2 regions of the Castellaniella sp. WN genome follow, and region 2 is predicted to be linked to the other one. Evidence: predicted binding sites of a transcription regulator. Region 2 holds the regulator's gene; the other holds the start of a gene.
The links. Region 2 encodes sigma-54, which starts transcription at its own class of promoters, with help from an activator protein. Its sites were predicted from a motif close to TGGCANGNAANCTGCTTT; they were not measured.

Region 1: a site for sigma-54 is predicted at 6,298-6,315, ahead of exaC (acetaldehyde dehydrogenase ExaC). Genes of this name have one in related genera too.

The regions. Positions count from the first base shown of each region.
Region 1 covers NZ_JBTKZC010000001.1:1,065,724-1,076,303, forward strand. The annotation lists gene ACTPOE_RS04895 (sensor histidine kinase) at 1-1,802, opposite strand, end outside; gene ACTPOE_RS04900 (dicarboxylate/amino acid:cation symporter) at 2,080-3,441, shown strand; gene adhP (alcohol dehydrogenase AdhP) at 3,547-4,575, opposite strand; gene exaC (acetaldehyde dehydrogenase ExaC) at 4,685-6,211, opposite strand; gene ACTPOE_RS04915 (sigma-54-dependent Fis family transcriptional regulator) at 6,561-8,471, shown strand; gene rpoD (RNA polymerase sigma factor RpoD) at 8,607-10,580, opposite strand, start outside.
Region 2 covers NZ_JBTKZC010000001.1:2,838,467-2,849,046, reverse strand. The annotation lists gene argS (arginine--tRNA ligase) at 1-158, opposite strand, end outside; gene ACTPOE_RS13410 (phospholipase effector Tle1 domain-containing protein) at 200-4,096, opposite strand; gene ACTPOE_RS13405 (DUF1840 domain-containing protein) at 4,189-4,533, shown strand; gene ACTPOE_RS13400 (hypothetical protein) at 4,575-4,892, shown strand; gene leuA (2-isopropylmalate synthase) at 5,075-6,778, opposite strand; gene ACTPOE_RS13390 (hypothetical protein) at 7,100-7,642, opposite strand; gene rpoN (RNA polymerase factor sigma-54) at 7,679-9,031, shown strand; gene ACTPOE_RS13380 (DUF2868 domain-containing protein) at 9,094-10,488, shown strand; gene ACTPOE_RS13375 (GTPase/DUF3482 domain-containing protein) at 10,481-10,580, shown strand, end outside.

The DNA.
Region 1 (10,580 bases), 1.8 Mb from region 2:
GTGCCGCCGAATTCGGTCAGGATGTCGCGCGAGATCACCAGGCCCAGCCCCACACCCTGCGCCCGGGTGGTGAAGAACGGTGTGAACAGGCGCTCGCGCGCGGCCGGATCGACGCCCGGCCCGTTGTCCTCGATCCGCACCCGGACCCGCCCGCCGCCGCGCTCGACGCTCAGACGGACGCGCGAATGCGCGGTGTCCGCGAGGGCCTCGAGCGCATTGTGCAGCAGATTGACGAAGACCTGTTCCAGCCTCATGGCGTCCGCCCGGACCCGTGGCGACGGCCGTCCGGCGCGCCCATCCTCCAGGCGCACTCCCTGCCGGACCAGGCGCGGCCCGGAGAGCATCAAGGCGCCGTCCAGCGCCGCGTCGAGCTCGACCTCCCCGACGCACGCCGCCCGCTTGCGCGAGAACGCCCGCAGTTCCTGCGTGATGCCGCCGATCCGCTCGGTCAGGCGGGCGATCGCCGACAGGTTCTCCCGCGCGCGGTCGGCCTGACCGCGCCGCAAGAACTCGCCGGCGTTGTCGGCATAGGTCCGGATCGCCCCGACTGGCTGATTGATCTCGTGCGCCACGCCCGCGGCCACCTGTCCCAGCAGCGACAGCTTGTTGGCCTGGACCAGTTCGTCCTGCATTTCATGCAGGCGCGCCTCGGCCCGGCGGCGTTCGTCCATCTCGGCGCGCAGCCGCTCGTTGGCATGCCGCAGTTCGCCGGTGCGCGCACGGACCTCGGCCTCGAGCGCGTCGCGCGCGGCCAGCAGCGCCCGGGCCCGGCGCCGCCGCTGCGCGGCCCACCACCCCGCCATGGACAGGACGGCCAGGGCCAGCAGAGTCAGCGCCTGGGCGGCCAGCGCGGCCTGGGCCAGCGCGGCGGACACGGGCTTGAGCAGGTGCAGGCGCCAGCCGTCCATGCGCGCCACCGGCTGTTCTACGTGCAGGACTTGCGTGCCCTTCTCCAGGCCGGCCGCCGCGCGCGTCAGGCGCAGCAGGGTCGCCGGAAACGGGCCCTGGTCCACCAGCAGCGGGGCCAGGGGCAGCAGATCCAGGGGGGCCGCGCCGAACTGCAGGCTGGCGCGGACCAGTACGGCCTCGACCGGCGACATCGGTCGCGCCACCCGGTAATGCCAGTCCTCCGGGTAGCCCAGCAGCACCACCTGCCGCCCATCGGTCACGAACTGCGGCATGCCGCTGCGGGCCCAGGCGGCTTCCAGGTCCTGGAAGCCGATCTTGAGCACGACCACGCCCAGCGGACCCCGCGCGCCGTCGATCCGGCGCGACAGGTACAGGCCCGCCTCGTGGCTCACCACCCCGAGGGCGAAATGCGCTCCGTCCCGGGTGTCCATGGCATCCTTGAAATACGGCCGGAAACGGTAATCGTGGCCGACGAAAGAGTCCGGTTCGCGCCAGTTGCTGGCCGCCACCGTCCAGCCGGTCGCGTCCAGCACATAGAGGACTGAGGGCCCCAGTTCCCGGCCCAGCGCCTCCAGCCGGCGGCTCAGGTCCTCCAGCGCGCGCGGCGCGGGCGACTCCAGCACGTCCTCCAGGGCCGTATCCTGCGCCAGCACGCGCGGAATGGCGCGAAACTTGTCGAGTTTGTGACCCAGCGCGGTGAGGCTCAGCTGCGCCGCGGCACGAGCCTGCGATTCCAAATCCCGCAGGGCGCGGTCCCGGGCCCAGGCGCCAGCCCCCCAGATCGCGGCCGTCAGCAGGCCGATTCCCGCGATCGCCAGCAGCCAGCGCACCGCCCAGGCGGACGGACGACGCGGCTTGGCGCACGAGGCGGCGGGCGGATTCTGGGGTCGCATGTTCGGCGTGGCGGAATTTCAGACATTCTACCGCATGGGTGTGCGAAATTCCGCCACATCAGGTCCCGACAACTGGCGTCAGGCATCCGGCAGCGATGAAAAATAACTTTGATATCAAACGGATACATCGGATATCCAGAGCTCGAGAACAACTGGCACGGAGATTGCTTTGCTTGTTTCAGGCGGGCCTGACGACAGGCGCCGCCTCCCCTTGAAAAAAATGCCGGCGCCGACGAGGCGGACTCGTCCCACCCGGCCCTGTCTGGAGACACGGACCATGCTCGACATCCCGACCCACGCCGCCCCCGCGCGCAAGCTCCCGTTCTACCGGATCCTCTATGTCCAGGTCCTGTTCGCGATCGCCGTCGGCATCCTGCTCGGCCACTACGCGCCCGACCTGGGCGAGGCCATGAAGCCCCTGGGCGACGGTTTCATCAAGCTCGTCAAGATGATCATCGCCCCGGTGATCTTCCTGACCGTGGCGACCGGCATCGCCGCCATGAGCGACCTGAAGCAGGTCGGTCGCGTGACGGGCAAGGCCATGCTGTATTTCCTCACCTTCTCGACGCTGGCCCTGGTGATCGGCATGATCGTCAGCCACGTCGTGCAGCCCGGCGCGGGCATGCACATCGACCCGGCGACCCTGGACCAGGGCGCCGTCGCCACCTACGTGTCCAAGGCGCACGCCTCCACCATCAGCGGCTTCCTGATGAACATCATCCCGGCCACGATGTTCAGTCCCTTCGTCAGCGGCGACATCCTCCAGGTCCTGTTCATCGCCGTGCTGTTCGGCATCGCCCTGGCCATCATCGGCGAGCGCGCCAGGCCGGTGCTGGACCTGCTCACCGCCCTGGCCGGTCCGGTCTTCAAGATCGTGGAGATCCTGATGAAGGCCGCTCCGATCGGAGCCTTCGGCGCCATGGCCTTCACCATCGGCAAGTACGGCATCGGCTCGGTGCTGAACCTGGCGATGCTGGTGGGCACGTTCTACGCGACGGCCGTGCTGTTCGTGCTGGTCGTCCTGGGCGCTGTGGCCCGCTACAACGGGTTCTCGATCCTCAAGCTGGTGCGCTACATCCGCGAGGAACTGCTGCTGGTGCTGGGCACCAGTTCCTCGGAAGCCGCCCTGCCCACCCTGATGCAGAAGATGGAAGGCGCCGGCTGCTCGAAATCGGTCGTGGGCCTGGTGATCCCCACGGGCTATTCCTTCAATCTGGACGGCACCAACATCTACATGACCATGGCGGCCCTGTTCATCGCCCAGGCCTGCGACATCCCCCTGAGCCTGGGCGACCAGATCCTGCTGTTGCTGGTGGCCATGCTCAGTTCCAAAGGCGCGGCCGGCGTCACCGGCGCCGGCTTCATCACGCTGGCGGCCACGCTGTCGGTCATCCCCTCGGTGCCGGTGGCCGGCATGGCCCTGATTCTGGGCGTGGACCGGTTCATGTCGGAGTGCCGCGCCCTGACCAACCTGGTGGGCAACGCCACCGCCACCGTGGTGGTGGCCCGCTGGGAAGGCGAGCTGGACAAGCGCCGCCTGGACGAGGCCCTGTCCTCGGGCACGGTTCCGCTGGACACGGATGCCCATGCCCAGCCGATCGGCCTCGCCGAGTCCGGGGGCCGGGCCCAGGCCGCCTGAGGCGGCCCCGTCCCGGTGCCGGGTGTCCCGGTCTGGACGGCCACGCCGTCCGGGCCGTCCGGACCGTCGACGTGGGGCCGGAGCCCTTCCGCTCCGGGACCGCGGCTACGCCGCCATGTCGATCACGACACGGCCGTCGATCCGACCTTGCAGCATGCGATCGAAGACCTCGTTGACGTTCTCCAGCCTGTCGGTGGAGACGGTGGCCGCGACTTTCCCGGCGCCGGCGAAATCCAGGGCCTCCTGCAGGTCCAGACGAGTCCCCACGATGGAGCCGCGCACCGTGATGCCGTTGAGCACCATGTCGAAGATCGGCAGGGGGAAGTCGCCCGGCGGCAGGCCGTTCAGGGCGATCGTGCCGCCCCGCCGCGCCATGTCCAGCGCCTGTTCGAAGGCCTTGGGGGACACGGCGGTCACCAGCACGCCGTGGGCGCCGCCGATCTCGCGCCGCAGATACGCCGCGGGATCGGTTTCCCTGGCGTTCACCGTCACTTCCGCACCCAGCCTGCGCGCCAGCGCGAGCTTGCCGTCATCGATGTCCACCGCGGCGACGTTCAGGCCCATCGCCCGTGCGTACTGGACCGCCATGTGGCCCAATCCGCCGATCCCGGAGATCACCACCCAGTCGCCAGGCTTGGTGTCGGTGACCTTCAGGCCCTTGTAGACGGTGACGCCCGCGCACAGGACCGGTGCGATCTCGACGAAGCCGACGCCATCGGGCAGACGCCCGACGTAGTCGGCCTCGGCCACGGTGTAGCGGGCGAAGCCGCCATTGACCGAATAACCGGTGTTCTGCTGGCTCTCGCACAGGGTTTCCCAGCCGCCCAGGCAATGCGCGCAATGCCCGCAGGCCGAATACAGCCAGGGAATCCCGACGCGGTCGCCCTCCTTGACGTGGCGCACGCCCGCCCCCAGACCGACCACGTACCCCACGCCCTCATGGCCCGGGATGAAGGGCGGCTTGGGTTTGACCGGCCAATCTCCATGAGCGGCGTGCAGGTCGGTATGGCAAACGCCCGACGCCTCGATCCGGACCAGGATCTGTCCGGGACCGGGCCGGGGCACGGCGACTTCCTCGATGATCAGCGGCTTGCCGAATTCACGCACGACGGCGGCTTTCATTGTGGTTTCCATCGATAACACCTCCTTTCAGGCAAACGGCTCCCCCGGCGCTCCGGCGGAGCGCCGTTTTCCGGAACCTAGAATGAAAAGCGCCGGCCATCGGGCCGGCGCCATGTCCGCGTCAGAAGAACCCGAGCGCATCCGGGCTGTAGCTGACCAGCAGGCACTTCGTCTGCTGGTAGGCGTTCAGCGCCATCTTGTGGGTCTCGCGGCCGATGCCGGACTGCTTATAGCCGCCGAAGGCCGCGTGCGCCGGGTACAGGTGGTAGCAATTGGTCCAGACCCGGCCGGCCTGGATCTGGCGCCCGACGCGGTAGGCCTGCGAACCATCGCGCGTCCACACCCCGGCTCCCAGGCCGTAGTCAGTGTCGTTGGCGATGGCGACGGCCTCGTCCTCATCCTTGAAGGTCATCACCGAGGCCACCGGCCCAAAGATTTCCTCCTGGAAGACGCGCATGTCGTTCTGGCCGAACAGCAGCGTGGGCTTGACGTAGAAGCCCTGGTCCAGGCCGGCGCCGGGCACATTGCGCGCGCCGCCCGTCAGGCAGCGGGCGCCTTCCTCGCGACCGATGTCGATGTAACCCAGGATCTTGTCCATCTGCGCCTTGGACACCTGGGCGCCCAGCATGGTGGATGCGTCCAGAGGGTGGCCGGTCTTCATGGATTCGACCCGCTTGATGGCGCGCTCGATGAAGCGCTCGTAGATCGATTCCTGAATCAGGATGCGCGAGGGGCAGGTGCAGACCTCGCCCTGGTTCAGGGCGAACATGCTCAGGCCTTCCAGGGCCTTGTCGAAGAAGGCGTCGCCCTGATCCATCACGTTGGCGAAGAAGATATTGGGGCTTTTGCCGCCCAGTTCCACCGTGCTGGGGATCAGGTTGTCGGCGGCCGCGCGCAGGATGTGCTTGCCGGTCGGCGTCGAGCCGGTGAAGGCGATCTTGGCAATACGCTTGCTGGACGCGAGCGCTGCGCCGGCCTCCTTGCCGAAACCGTTGACGATGTTGAGCACGCCCGGGGGCAGCAGGTCGCCGATCAGTTCCATCAGCACCAGGATCGAGGCCGGGGTCTGCTCGGCGGGCTTGAGCACCACGCAGTTGCCCGCGGCCAGGGCCGGACCGAGTTTCCAGGCGGCCATCAGCAGGGGGAAGTTCCAGGGGATGATCTGCCCCACGACGCCCATGGGTTCGTGAAAATGATAGGCCACCGTGGTCTTGTCGATTTCCGAGATCCCGCCTTCCTGGGCGCGGATGCAGCCGGCAAAATAGCGCAGGTGATCGACGGCCAGCGGCAGGTCGGCCGCCATGGTCTCGCGCAGCGGCTTGCCGTTGTCGATGGTCTCGGCCACCGCCAGCAGGCGCAGGTTCTGCTCCATGCGGTCGGCGATGCGCAGCAGCACGCCGGCGCGCTCCGTCACCGAGGTCTCTCCCCAGGCCTTGCGCGCCGCGTGGGCGGCGTCCAGGGCGGCCTCGACGTCGGCGGCATCCGAGCGCGGGACTTCGCAGAACACCTGCCCGGTGATCGGCGACAGGTTATCGAAGTACTGCCCTCCGACCGGCGCCACCCAGCGCCCGCCGATGTAATTTTCATAGTGCTTCTTGTAGGGAAAGCCGATATCGATGCCAAAGTGCTTCAGGTCGGTCATGTCCATGTCTGTCTCCTTGGTAGCGGGCCGGCCCCCGGGCGGGCGGGGCCCCAGGCGCGCCGCCGCGGCGCGCGACGGTGCTCCCTTCAGTCAAAGCAAAGACCATGCCAGCCCGCGCCGAGCGCACCGGAAGCGCCAGGGACGGGGCCACCGGAGCATCGGCGAAAAGCCGCCCCGGCCAGTCTCTCGCGGTTCTCCGGCCGGCGCTTTCAAAGGCCGCGGGACGGTGGCATACTGGATGCGAATCGCCTTTTAAAACATGAGCTTGTCGCATTTTGCGACAACTCTCGCCGTAAACAGCGACAGTCTTTGTCGCGGACCGCGACAGCATCCGCGACATCCCCGGGAGGACGCCATGCAGACACCGCCCACGATCCATCTGGCGCCGGGCGCCCGCCCCCAGGCCGCGCCGCGGATCCACCAGTCCTGGGCACGCTGCGCCGACCTGGACCCCGCCCTGCTGACCGACCCCAATCCCCTGCCCCGCGCGGACCTGGACATCCGCCGCGAAACCCACCGGCACCTGCTGCTCCTGGCCGAGCCCAGCCTCGACGCGCTGGGCGCGCTGGCGGATTCAGCGCACAGCGTCGTGCTGCTGGCCGACCCCAGCGGCCTGATCCTGCACGAACGCGGCAGCCGCAGCTTCCAGGACAAAGCACGCCGCGTGGCGCTGCAGCCCGGCGTCAGCTGGGCCGAGCCCCTGCGCGGCACCAACGCCATCGGCACGGCCCTGCACGACGGCCGCGCCGTGCGCATCCACGGCGCGGAGCATTTCCTGACCTGCAACAGCATCCTCAGTTGCCATGCCGCGCCCATTTTCTCGGCCATGGGCGAAATTCTGGGGATCCTCGATCTGTCAAGCCCGGCCGACGACATGCGCGACTACGTGCTGGCCCTGGTGCAGCGCATGGCGCGCGGCATCGCCGACCGGATCCTGTGCGAGAGCCCGCTGCGCCGGCTGGATTTCCGCCTGGGCCGGGGGCTGGAGGACGACGGCCACGCCCTCCTGCTGCTGGATGACGACACCCGCATCGCCGGCGCCAACGAGGCCGCCCTGCGGGCGCTGGACGCGGACTGGGGCCACCTGATCGGCACGCCCTGCGCGCAATGGATCGACGGGCCGCTGCATACCCGCGACGCGCCGTTGCATCGCCACGACGGCCAGCCCCTGACCGGCCGCCTGATCGTCCCGCCGCGCACGCCGGCGCGTCCCGTATCGGTTCCGCCGGTCCCGCGGCCCATGGTTCCAGCCGCCGCCCGCCCGGAAGCCCGCCCCCTGCCCGAGCCCGACGCCGTCAGCAGTCCCCTGCTGGATCAGGCCGTGCTCGCCCTGGACGCGGGCCTGGCCGTCCTGCTGTGCGGCGAGACCGGCACGGGCAAGGAAGTCCTGTCGCGCCACATCCACGCCCGCAGCGCCTGGCGCGCCGGCCCCTTCGTCGCCATCAACTGCGCCGCCCTGCCCGAACACCTGGTCGAATCCGAACTCTTCGGCTACGAGCCTGGCGCCTTCACCGGCGCGCGGCGCGAAGGCGCGCGCGGCCTGCTGCGGCAGGCGCAGGGCGGCGTGCTGTTCCTGGACGAGATCGGCGACATGCCGCTGGCGTTGCAGACCCGGCTGCTGCGGGTCCTGCAGGAACGCGAGGTCCAGCCCCTGGGGTCGGACAAGCGCGTGTCCCTGGAATTCGGCCTGGTCAGCGCCAGCCACCAGGATCTGAAGACGCTGGTGGCCCAGGGGCGTTTTCGCGCCGACCTGTACTACCGCCTGCAGGACATGCCGCTGCATCTGCCGCCGCTGCGCGCACGGCCCGACCTGGCGGCCTTCGTCGAAGGCGCCTACCAGGCGCTGGGGGGCCGCCTGACCGGCGACGCGCTGGCCGTGCTGGTCCGCCACGACTGGCCGGGCAACTATCGGGAACTCTTCAGTGTGCTGCGCCGGCTGCGCTGCCAGCATCCGGGACCCGCGCCCGTCGTGGCCGGCGACCTGCCCGGGGATATCGCGCCGACGGACTGTGTTTCCGCCAGGCCATCCGGAAACGGCCCGATCGCTCCCGCCATGACGGCGGCCGGAGCAGAATCGGCGTTCCGGACGGACACGGCATCACCGCCGAACTACGACTCCTGCGGCGATTCCGGATCCGGCGCGGGCCTGCGCTCGCTGGAACGGCAGGCCATCGAACAGGCCCTGCGCGCCTGCCAGGGCAACATCAGCCGCGCCGCGCGCCGCCTGGGCATCCACCGCAGCACGCTGTACCGCAAGCTGAAATGAAACGGGGCCGCTCGAAAGCGGCCCCCGCGCTGCGCAGTCCGCGGCTGCTTGCTGCCCCCCGCGCGGGGCGCTTTTCGCCTTGGAACGGCCCCGCGGCAAAGAGGGCCGCCCCGCGACAAAAAAGCTGGCTTGCTGCTACTGCCCTTCGAGGAAGCTCTTCAACTTGTCCGCACGGCTGGGATGGCGCAATTTGCGCAGGGCCTTGGCCTCGATCTGCCGGATACGCTCGCGGGTGACGTCGAACTGCTTGCCGACTTCCTCCAGGGTCTGGTCGGTGCTCATCTCGATGCCGAAGCGCATGCGCAGGACCTTGGCCTCGCGGGGGGTGAGCGAATCCAGGACTTCCTTGACGACGTCGCGCATGGAACCATGCAGCGCCGAGTCCGAGGGCGAGACGGTGCCGGTGTCCTCGATGAAATCGCCCAGGTGGGAATCGTCGTCGTCGCCGATGGGAGTTTCCATCGAGATCGGTTCCTTGGCGATCTTCAGGATCTTGCGGACCTTGTCTTCCGGCATGTCCATCTTCTGCGCCAGAGTGGCGGGATCCGGCTCTGCGCCGGTTTCCTGCAGGATCTGGCGGTTGATCCGGTTCATCTTGTTGATCGTCTCGATCATGTGCACCGGGATGCGGATGGTGCGCGCCTGGTCGGCGATCGAACGGGTGATGGCCTGCCGGATCCACCACGTGGCGTAGGTGGAGAACTTGTAGCCGCGCCGATACTCGAACTTGTCCACGGCCTTCATCAGGCCGATGTTGCCTTCCTGGATCAGATCCAGGAACTGCAGGCCGCGGTTGGTGTACTTCTTGGCGATGGAGATCACCAGACGCAGGTTGGCCTCGGTCATCTCGCGCTTGGCCTTGCGGGCCTTGGCCTCGCCGGTGGCCATGCGCTTGTTGACGTCCTTCAGGTCCTTCAGGGGCAGCACCACGTTGCGCTGCAGCTCGATCAGCTTCTGCTGGATTTCCTGGATCGCCGGGGCGTGGCGCGCCAGAGTCGCGGAATAGGCGTGGCCGGCCGCGACTTCCTCGTCCACCCAGTCGAGGTTGGTCTCGTTGCCGGGGAAGGCCTTGATGAAGTGGTTGCGCGGCATGCCGGCGCGGGTCACGCAGATCGACATGGCGGCGCGTTCCTGGGCGCGGACTTCCGCGACCTGGGCGCGCAGGGCGTCGGCCAGGCGCTCGACCATCTTGGCGGTGAAGCGCACACCCGTCAGCTGGGCGTGGATGGCCTCGCGCGCCTGGACGTAGGCGGCGGAGCGGTAGCCTTCGGACTCGAAGGCCACGCGCATCTTGTCGAACCAGGTCTCGACCTCGTCGAAGATCTTGAGGGCCTTGGCGCGCAGGTATTCCAGCTGCTTGCTGCTCATGCCGCCGGCCGGACCGTCGTCCTCGTCCGAGGCCACGCCCGAACCGGCGTAGTCCTCGCCTTCCTCGTCGATCAGGCCGTCCACGACCTCGTCGATCTGGGCGGAGCCCTCGCGCACGCGGCGCACATGCTCCAGGATCTCGTTGACCGTGGTCGGGCAGGCCGCGATGGCCATGACCATGTGCTTCAGGCCGTCCTCGATGCGCTTGGCGATCTCGATTTCGCCTTCGCGGGTGAGAAGTTCGACCGTGCCCATCTCGCGCATGTACATGCGCACCGGATCGGTGGTGCGGCCGAAGTCCGAATCCACGGTGGTCAGGGCGGCCTCGGCCTCGTCCTCGACGTCGTCGTCGCTGGCGGCCGTGGGCACGTTGTCGCTCATCAGCAGGGTCTCGGCGTCCGGGGCCTGATCGTAGACCGAGATCCCCATGTCGCTGAAGGTGCTGATGATGCCATCGATGGCCTCGGCGTCGACCAGGTCGTCGGGCAGGTGGTCGTTGATCTCGCCGTAGGTCAGGTAGCCGCGGTCCTTGCCGAGCTTGATCAGGATCTTCAGGCGGTTGCGCCGGGCTTCCTGTTCCTCGGGCGTCATCTGACTGCGCGACGGACTGTCCTTTTCGCCCTTGGCGCGCTTGCCGCCGCGCTTGGGCAGGGGCTTGAGATCGGGGATGACCTCGCCGTCCTCGGCGTCGTCGTCCACATAGTCGCCGCCGTCGCCGCCGGCATTCTTTGCCGGACGGCC
Region 2 (10,580 bases):
GCCGCGCGGGCGGCCTGCATGGCGATATTGCTGGCCACGTCGCCGTGGGCGGCGACCTTCGGGCGTTCGAGGGTGACGTCCGGGGTCTGGCCGGGGATCAGTGTGTCCAGGACGGAGCGCAGGATGGCGATGAGCCGGGTGTGTTGCTCGGGTAGCATGGTGTCCGTATCTGAGGGTATCCCGAAATAATAGCCCGATTTCAGGGCCGCTGTGCCGGGGCGGCCATCCCGGGCAATCCCCGTTCGGTTTCCAGCCAGGCGCCGTAGGCCGCCATGTCCACGCTGCCGGCCACGGATCCCGAACCGCCGTCCGCGCCATCGGTGCGGCGGATGAAGGCTTCGACGATCCGCCGCTGCGCGTCGCCCAGACGGGCGTCCGCGCCCTGCGGCCCGATCGTCCGCGCGGCGGCGTCCTGCAGCGCCCGGTCGCCTGCCAGCAGGCGCAGGGCGGGGCCGCGCTCGTCATGCAGCAGCGGACGCGCCACCGCCCGGTCGTCCGGCGCCAGTTCCGACAGGGGCACCAGGGCGGCCAGGGCCTGCCAGCGCATCCAGTTCAGGGCCACGTCCGAGAGGTCGCCGTCCGGGATGGGTCGCAGACGCTCGTCCAGCAGCAGGCCGCCGCCGATGTCGGCGTGGGCGCCGATGAAGGGCGCCTCGACTGTGTTGTCCGCGTCGCCGGCCGCCGAGACCAGGGGAAACAGGGTGCGCAGTTCGTGCAGGGCCACGGCGTGCGCCACCCAGTGCCAGGCGCCGGCGATGCCCAGGTCGAAGCCGGCGTTGGCCGCGCCCAGCAGCCCGAATTGCGCCACGGTGTCGAACAGGCCCAGGAAGCGCAGGTCGACGCATAGGCCGATGGTCCCGCGCAGCGGATCGTCGTAGGAGAACCAGCCATCGCGGGTGTGCCGCGCGATGCGGTTGGCGAAATCGCGGGCCAGGGCCGCCCCGCGTGAATAGCCCAGAATGTCGATGGGCACCGGCGCGGCGGCGTCCTGTGCCCGGTCCAGGGCGTTCAGCAGGGACTGCCACTGGTTCCTCAGGATCTGGCGGCTGCCGGCGGCGGTGACCGCGTCCCAGTCGGTATAGTAGGCGTTGCCCGGTCCGGCGTGGTAGTAGGCCGGGCCGTCCGCGTAGGCCTGGGCGAGCTTCCAGACGTTGCTCTGGTTGCGCGGGCCGTAGCGCGTGCCGTCGAAGGCCAGCAGGATCAGGCCCAGAGGATCGACGTGGCGCAGGGGCTGCTGGGCGGCGTAGCCCAGGGCCTGATGGCCGGGCAGCGGCCCCAGGGGGTCGGGCTCCAGGTAGTGGCCGCGTCCGGGCAGGAAGGTGCGGAAGACGTTGTCGTGCCAGCCCGTCGCCGGATCCTCGTCCTGGCCAGGCCTGCGCAGCGGCAGGTCCAGGTCGCCGCGCAGGCGGGTCGCGCGGCCCAGCGCGTCGTAGCCGGCGGCCCAGCGCACCGCGCGGTCATCGTCGGTCGCCAGGACGGGGGCGCCCAGCAGGTCGGCGTGCAGGTAAACCAGGCGGACGCGGCCGTCGGCCTCCGTTTGCAGCAGGCCGACCGGGACTTCGTGGGCGTACAGGTAGCGCTGGGTGACGCCGAAGGCCGGGGAGCGGGCTGGCAGGGCCGATGGAACGGTGGCGCGAGCCGTTGCGGGGCCGGCGTCGTCGGTGGACATGGAGGCCGGCCGCCGCCAGATCGCCGCCAGGCGGTTGTCCAGGTAATAGCGTTCGGTTTCCTCGCCGTCCGCGATGCGGCGGATCTGCTGGCCCCGGGCGTTGTAGGCATAGCGGACCAGGGGACGGCCGTCCTCCCGGACCTCGGCCAGCCGGCCTTGGGCCTGGTAGCGCAGCGTTCTGCCGCCGACCGCCAGTGGCAGGCCGGCCGCGCCGCGGGGGATCGCGGGCGGCGGATCGGCATCGGCTTTCGCGCCGGCCGGATCCGACGGGCGGATGGGTCGGTCGAGGCGGGCGGCCAGGCGGCCGTCCTCGTCCCAGATCAGCCAGGTCCGGATCGTGCCGTCCTGGAGGCCGATCAGCCGGTCCTGCGTATCGTGGGCCAGGGCCTGATGCCGCCAGACACCCGACGCCAGGAACACGGTCCGGTGCGCGATCCGGCCGCGCGCGTCGTGGCGCCGCCGTTCGCCCCACAGGACGCGCGGTCCTTCGGACAGGATCAGGGTATCGGCCCGTCCATCCGGTCCGGCCGCCGCGCGCAGCCACAGGCCGTTGCCGTAGCGGTAGCCGGCCAGGCCCGGCATGGAATCGATCACGGTGCGGCGCGCGCCGTCGGCCGCCTCCCAGTCCAGGCGGCTCAGGCGACCCGTGCCGGACCAGGCATAGTGCAGCGCCCCGCCTTCCGGCAGGTCGTGGCGCGTCAGCCGTCCGTGCGCGTCGTAGGCGAAGCGTTCCCGGTAGTTCAGCCCGCCCCGGGAGCGTGGCCGGCGGACCGCGCGGGCCGTCACCCGGCCGTGCGCGTCGTGTTCCAGGAATTCGGTTTCCTCGGGATGCGTCAGGCGGATCGGCCGGTCGCCTCGCCAGCGCAGGCTGATCTCCAGCGGCGGTTCGCCCGGCGCCGCGTGCCGCAGCAGCACGGGGCGGCCGAGAGCGTCGCGGCGGATGTCCAGACGGCCGCCGTCGGCTCGATGCCGGCCGGTCAGGCGGCCGTGCGCATCGTGCGTCAGCCGGGTCGTGCCCGTGAGCCGGCTGGTCCAGCGCGCCAGCCGGCCGTCGGGACCGTAGTCCAGGCGCAGGCCGGGCCATCCGCCTCGCGCCTGCGCCAGCGCGCGGATCCGGCCGTCCGGCGCGTGGTGGATGCGCAGATCGCCGATGGCGCTCAGCCGGCCACGGGCGTCATATCCGGGACGTTGGGTGGTTCCGGGGCAGCCGGGGCAGGACGTTGCGCGCACCGTTCGCGGCACGGTCCGGCCGCCGCGCGCGAGGATGTCCACCTCGGCCGCGCCGCCGGCCGAGCGGATCCGGGTCGTGCCGGCGCCGGGCGGTCCGTCCGGGTAGTCCAGGTCCAGGCGGCCCGCCGTCGCATCGGGGGCGCCCGGGATCGCCTGGATGACGCGGCCTCGCGCGTCGTAGGTCCAGCTTCGGGCGCGCCAGCGCCGGCCATCGGCGGTCTCCAGCGTGACGCCGGTGATCGCGGCGGGGTGGCCGGCCTGCAGCCCGGACTCGTAATGGTAGCGGCGCCGCATGCCGTCGGGGCGCCGCACGGCGGACAGCCGCATTGGCGCTGACGTTTCGCCGGCCGGGGGCGTGCTCGCCGTGCCCGCATCGTCCGCGGCCTGGGTGTATTCGTAGTGGAAGACACCCAGCGGCGTGTCCAGTGTGCGCAGTCGGGGGATCGGTCCCGACGGATCGTAGCCGAGCCGCAGCACGGTATCGCCGCGACGGATGGCCCGGGCCAGGCCGTCCAGCGGGCCGCCGGCGTGGCGGTCGATGACGGTGTCCGGCCGTCCGGGGGCGGTGATCGTTCGCAGCCGGCCGCGCGCGTCGAAAAACAGCCGGCCGCCGTCGGCGCCTTGCCAGGCCGCGGACGAGTCCTCTGTTCCAGTGTCATCCGCGGCGCGACCGGCCCGGTCCGTGTTTGCGCCGGCCCGCGCGCTCCGGGCACGCGCGCCCTCCGGGTCCGGCGCCAGGATGCGCCCGTCGGTGGGGGCGGTCCCCAGGCCCCGGGCGTCGAAGCGCACGCGGCGCCCGTCGGGCAGGTCCAGCCGCCAGCCGTCCGGGGCCGGCCGCAGCCGGATGTCGTATTCGCTGGTCCAGCCCCGGCCCAGTGGCCCGTCCTCGGCGGACCCCGAGCGGTACAGGCGGATGAAGGACGGATGGGCGCCCGAGACCGGCTCGGGCAGGTCGGTTGCCCGCAGGAATTTCTCGCCAGTGGCCAGGTGCACGGGATTGGCGATGCCCGGGTCGGGGGCGGGCGCCGGCGCCGGTCCCCGGGTGGACCCCGCGCCGCAGGGCGCCTGGGCCTGCGGCGCGGCGCAGCTCAAGGCGGGCGCGGCCTGCGCGGGGGCCGGCGGGGGCCAGGGGGCGAGCGCCAGCGGCAGTCCGGCCAGCCAGGGCGGCACGCGGCGCGGGGCAAGGGTTTCGAGCATGGGGAACCTCCTGTCGGAGCGCTCATTGTGTCGCTTGGCAGGGGGTTGAAGATCGGTTAGTGTATGAATGTGTCCATTGCGGGAAGTCCACCATGCTCATTTTGTTTCAGTCGAAATCCGCGGCGGAAGTCCTGATGTTCGCCCAGCATGCCCGGCCCATTCTGCTGGCCGCCGGCAAGACCTTCGACGCGCCCGGCCTGCCGGAACGCGGCGTCATCACCCGGGCGCAACTGGACAAGGCCATCGCCGGCATCGAGGCGCTGGTGGCCGCCGATCCCGGCCATGACGACGCCTCGGGCGACCACGACGATACGGTCGAACACCCCATCGCCCAGCCGGTCGGCATGCGTCGCCGCGCATGGCCGCTGCTGACCATGCTGCGCCTGGCACGTGAAAAGGGCGAGGATGTCACCTGGGAACCCGCCCCTTCCTGGTAAATTCGCGCATTCCAGAGGTCCCTTTACACGGAGAAACTCCCATGCAGGGTCATGTGATCGTGATTTTCGATGCCCATCGTTCGCTGGAACTGCCCGTCGATGCACCGGTGGATCCCGGACGGGCGCGCGCCGCCCGCGAATGGTTCGAGCGAACCTGGGAGTCCCTGGGATGCGAGCCCCTGCGGGTCAGTGGCAAAGTCCTGCTGCTGGACAAGATCCTGGGGGTGGCCGATGCCCTGGGCTATACCCGCCTGTCCTCGCAGCCTGATCTGGCGCGGGAATTCGCCGGCCATGTCGTCCAGGCGCTGGAAAAGCCCCGGGTGACGGTGGACCTGCCGGGCCTGGCGATCGTGTATTGATCGGACTCCGGCGCGTGCGCAAGCAAAAGCCCCATCCTGTGGGACGGGGCCTGAACGAGGCGGGCGATCGTGGTGCCGGGTGAACCTCCGGGATACGGAGGCGGCGCCGCCCGATGGCGCTGAAGTTCCGATGACGGGCGCTCCGCGCGGAGCGCCCGTTTCACATTCGCGTCGAGGCGGAATCAGGCCGCGACCGAAGCGCGGGGCCGGACGTCGCCGCCCGCCGCCGCATGGCGGTTGACCGCGCTCAGGATCGCCAGGAAGGACGAGGTCACGATGTCCTCGTGGACGCCGACGCCGTAGCCGCTGGCCGAATCCTGGATGCGCATCTCGATGTAGGACGCCGCGCGGGTGTCGGTGCCGGTGCCGATGGCGTGCTCCTGGTAGTCCATCACGCGGGCGTCGAGGTCCAGCGCGGCGACGAAGGCCGAGATCGCGCCGTCGCCCCGGCCCGACAGGTGGCGAACCTCGCCGTCGACTTCCAGCTCGACCTCGATCATGAACTGCTTCTGGCCGGTGGTCTTGGGGCTGCCGGTGATGCGGTGCCGGATCAGCTTCATCGGCGTTTCACGGTCCAGGTATTCGCTGGAGAAGACTTCGAACACGTCCTTGGGCGTGACCTCGCGGCCGGTTTCGTCGGTAACGCGCTGGATGGCGCGGCTGAATTCGATCTGCAGGCGGCGCGGCAGGACCAGGCCGTGTTCCTGTTCCAGCAGGAAGGACACGCCGCCCTTGCCGGACTGGCTGTTGACGCGGATGACCGCGTCGTAGCTGCGGCCCAGGTCGGCCGGGTCGATGGGCAGGTAGGGGACTTCCCAGACGGTGCCTTCCTGGCGCATCGCGAAGCCCTTCTTGATGGCGTCCTGGTGCGAGCCGGAGAAGGCTGTGAAGACCAGGTCGCCGGCGTAGGGGTGGCGCGGGTGCACGGGCAACTGGTTGCAGTACTCGACACAGCGGCGGACTTCGTCGATGTCGGAGAAGTCCAGGCCCGGGTGGATGCCCTGGGTGTACAGGTTCAGCGCCAGGGTGACCAGATCCACATTGCCGGTGCGCTCGCCGTTGCCGAACAGGCAACCTTCGATGCGGTCGGCGCCGGCCATGACGGCGAATTCGGCGGCGGCCACGGCCGTGCCCCGGTCGTTGTGGGGGTGGACGCTGAGGACGATCCTGTCGCGCTGGGCCAGATGGGTGTGCATCCATTCGATCTGGTCGGCGTACAGGTTGGGGGTGGTGGCCTCGATCGTGGCCGGCAAGTTCAGGATGATCTTGTCCTGGACGGTCGGTTGCCAGGTGTCGACCACGGCGTTGCAGACTTCCAGCGCGAAATCGGGCTCGGTGGTGCTGAAGACTTCCGGCGAATATTCGTAGCGCCAGTGGGTTTCCGGATGCTTGGCGACCTCGGCCTTGACGATCCGGGTGCCCTCGATGGCGATGGCGCGGACTTCGTCGCGGCTCATGCGGAAGACGATCTTGCGGAAGGCCGGCGCGCAGGCGTTGTACAGGTGGATGATGGCGTGCTTGGCGCCCGCGCAGGCCTCGACCGTGCGCTGGATCAGGTCCTCGCGGGCCTGGGTCAGGGCGATGATGGTGACGTCGTCGGGGATGCGCTTTTCATCGACCAGCTTGCGCACGAAGTCGAAGTCGGTCTGGGACGCGGACGGGAAGCCGACTTCGATTTCCTTGAAGCCGATCTTGATCAGTTGTTCGAAGAAGCGCAGCTTGCGCTCCACGCTCATGGGTTCGATCAGCGCCTGGTTGCCGTCGCGCAGGTCGGTGCTCATCCAGATCGGGGGGGCGGAGATGCGTCGGCTGGGCCAGGTGCGCTCAGTGAAGTCGCGCGTGAACGGGGCGAACGGAACGTATTTGTCGGCGGGATTCTTGATCATGTCGGTACCTGTCTGGGCGGTTGCATCCGGATCACGGACGCGGAAATGCGAGGATGTGGCGAAACAGGTTGCCGAACTGCCACGCGGCGCTAGGCCCGGCAACCGATCGCTAGCAGCAGTAGACCCGACAGGGAGAGGGAGAACGACGGACGCGCGCGCCCGGCAGCGGAGAGCTGCGGGAAGTCACGGGAGGTGGCGCGCGTGGGGTTCATAAGTGGAAGTCAAACATATTTTCCGCCGCTTGGCAAGGATTTCATGGGAATACGGCCGGATGCCGGTCTCGTCCGCGGGTCTGCGCCGGAGCGGGGCGCTCCCTTCCGGTCATTGCCGCTGACGGGCGTTTTCCAGGACGGCGAGCTGTTCGGCCGCGCGGTGCAAGCGGCCGGCGCGGCCGGCGGACAGCTCGGTCCGGGTGAGCATCAGGTCGCCCACGCGCAGGGGTTCGTCGCGAGTCTGCCAGGCCCACAGCAGCACGTCCAGCGTGGCGCCGGACAGATGGTCGGCCAGTTGCTGGAAGGAGGCGGGATCGACAGGCCGCAAGCGGGCGCGCGCCAGGATCGCGCGCACGGTCAGCCAGGTCAGGTAGGCCAGCAGCAGGGAGCCGAACGCCACCAGCGCGCCCCAGAAGTAGGGGTTGTAGCGCTGCAGCAGAGCGGTGGCTTCCGCCCCCACGATGTGGTTTCCGGCATAATCGATGCCGTTGCCGAAAGCCAGCAGCCGGTTCAGCGCGTCATACCAGAGCAGGGCGACCACCACGACCAGGGCGGCCGCGAGGATCCTGGAGGTGGCTGTGAGCTTGAGCAGGATCCTGCGCAGCAAGGCATGGTCCCGACGGCTGGAGGATTCGTTTCGTTCCGGTTTCATGGCTGTATTTTAGATTGAACATGCCCTAGATAGAACATGCGCGCGCAACCGTCCCTGGAACTGGGCCAGCATCAGCATCTGACGCTGACGCCGCAGTTGCGCCAGGCGCTGGCCCTGTTGCAATGCTCGTCCCAGGAGCTGGATCAGGAGATCGCCCAGGCGCTGGCCGACAATCCGCTGCTCGAGGCCGTCGATCCGGAACCGGAATCGGCGGCCCAGGCCGAGCGGCTGGACCGCTTGTGGTCGCAGCCCGCGCGCGCCGTCCTGCCCGACGATCTGCCGGAGCCGGGCCAGCCCCCCAGTCTGATCGACCATCTGCTGCAGCAGTTGCACGCGACCCGCGCCACGGAGCGCGACCGCCTGCTGGTGGTGCGGCTGATGGGCGAGCTCGACGAGCGCGGTTACCTGGAATTCGATCCGGTGTCGCTGTCCGCGAGCCTGCCGCCGGAGCTGGAAGTCGAGGACGAGGAATGGCGTACGGCGCTGCGCTTGCTGCAGTCCTTCGATCCCGCGGGGGTGGGCGCGCGTAACCTGTCCGAATGCCTGCGGCTGCAACTGTGCGCGCGTGCCGACGAGTGGCCTGCGGACGTGCTGGCCTGCGCCCGCCGCCTGACGGATCATCTGGAGGACCTGGGCGCGGGCCGCTGGGGTCGCCTTTGCGAGGCGCTGGGCTGCGACCGCGCGCTGCTGGACACCGCCCACCGGGCGCTGCGGCGCCTGGATCCCCGGCCGGCGGGCGCCTGGCAGGCCGACCCCGTCCATTACATCGTGCCGGACGTGCTGTTCCATCGGGCGGCGGACGGCTGGCGGGTCAGTCTCAACCCCGCCATCGAGCCGCGCGTGCGCCTGAACCCCGAACTGGCGGACAGCCTGGCGGGCCAGGAATTGTCCCCCGACCTGCGGGATCGGATGCGCCAGGCCCGCAGCCTGATCCACAACCTGGACCAGCGCCGGCAGACGATCCTGCGGGTGGCGGAATACATCGCGCGGCATCAGCGGGCGTTCCTGGAATCCGGCGTCGCGGCGCTGCGGCCGCTCACCCTGCGGGAAGTCGCCCAGGCGCTGGAACTCCATGAATCGACGATTTCGCGCGCCACGCGTCTGAAATATGCGCAGACGCCCTGGGGCGTGCACGAGCTGAAGTTTTTCTTCGGCACGGTGGTGCAGACCCGCTCGGGCGAGGAGACCTCGGCGTCGGCGGTGCAGGCGCTGATGCGCGCGATGCTGGAGTCGGAGCCGGCCGGCAAGCCCTTGTCCGACATGCGGCTGGCGCGGATGCTGGCCGACCGGGACGTGGTGATCGCGCGGCGGACCGTGGCCAAGTACCGCGAAGCCATGGGCGTGCCTCCCGCCAGCGTGCGCAAGGCCCGCGGGCCCGCGGGCGCCTGAGGATCGCGCGCCCGGGCCCGGTAAAACTCGGTATCATCCTGTTTTCACCCGCTCGTTTCTCCATGCGGAATCGCCCGTCCACCGCCGACTCCCGCCACGCCGGCCCGCTGCTCCAGTACTGGCAGGCCGAGGCCGTGCGCTTGCGGGAAGCGCACTGGGGGCCACTGGAGGACCGCGCCGCCTGCCAGGCCGCCTTGCGCCGGCCGGCCGACCTGGGGGATCGCATCCTGGCGCGGGCCGCCTGGCTGGCCGAACACGGCGAACTGCATGACCGTCTGATCCAATGGTCCGTCGGCGCCCGCTGGGCGCTGGCCGCCCTCTGGCTGTGCGCCGGCCTGGCGGGCATCGGCACCGCCGCCGCCGTCCTGGGGCAGGGGCAGGTCAATCTGGCGCTGGCCCTGCTGGGGCTGCTGGGACTGCACACGCTCACCTTCCTGATCTGGCTGGCCGGCTGGCTGCCGGGGTTGCCCGATTCGACGGCCTTGTCGCGCCTGTGGCTCTGGCTGACCCGGCGCCTGGTCCGGGGGCCGGACGCCGCTCTCGCGGCCCAGGCCTTCCTTTCCCTGCTGGGCCGCGCGCGGGCCTGGAAGACCGCGATCGGGCTGATCAGCCATGGGGCCTGGACGGCCGCCTTCCTGGGGGCGGTGGCCACGCTGCTCCTGCTGCTGAGCGCGCGCCACTATACTTTCCATTGGGAAACCACCCTGCTGTCGCCGGATACCTTCGTCGGCGTGACGCGGGCGCTGGGCAGCGTGCCCGGGCTGCTGGGCTTTCCGGCACCGGACGATGCCCAGATCGCCGCCAGTCTGGGTCCGCGGCCGCTGGCCGCCGGCGTCCAGGCCGACTGGTCCCTGTGGCTGATCGGCTGCGTCGTTGTCTGGGGGCTGCTGCCGCGGCTGCTGGCGCTGTTCGCCTGTATGCTGCACCTGCGGCGCCGCCTGGCCGGACTGTCCGTGGATCCGGGCCTCCCGGGCTGGCTGGACTTGCGCGAACGGCTGCTGCCCACCCACGCCAGCCTGGGCATCGACCGCCCAGCGCCGGCCGCCGGTAGTCCGGTCGGCCCCGCCGCTCCGGTGGAGGCCGCCGACGGCCGGGCCGCGGTGCTGGCCTACGAGCTGGGGCCCGACCTGGACTGGCCCCCGGCGGGTCTGCCGGCCGATGTGGTGGATCTCGGCCGCTGCGACAGCCGGGATGACCGCGCCCGCATCCGCGCGCTGCTGCACGTGCCGCCCGCGTACCTGCTGTTCGTCTGCGACGCGCGCCTGACTCCGGACCGGGGCGCCGCCGCCTGGCTGGACGAACTGCGCCGTTCCTGTCCCGATCTGCGCGCCCTGTGCCTGGGGGGCACGCCCCAACGCTTGCGGGCCTGGCAGGACGCTCTGTCGCAACAGGCCGTATCCCGGATTCCCAGCCTGGACGGCTGGCTCGAACACATCGGAAGTCTCCGCCATGACTGACGTCTCGAATCCCATCGACCTGGCGGTCGTCGGCCATACCAATACCGGCAAGACCTCGCTGCTGCGCACGCTGCTGCGCGACGAGTCTTTCG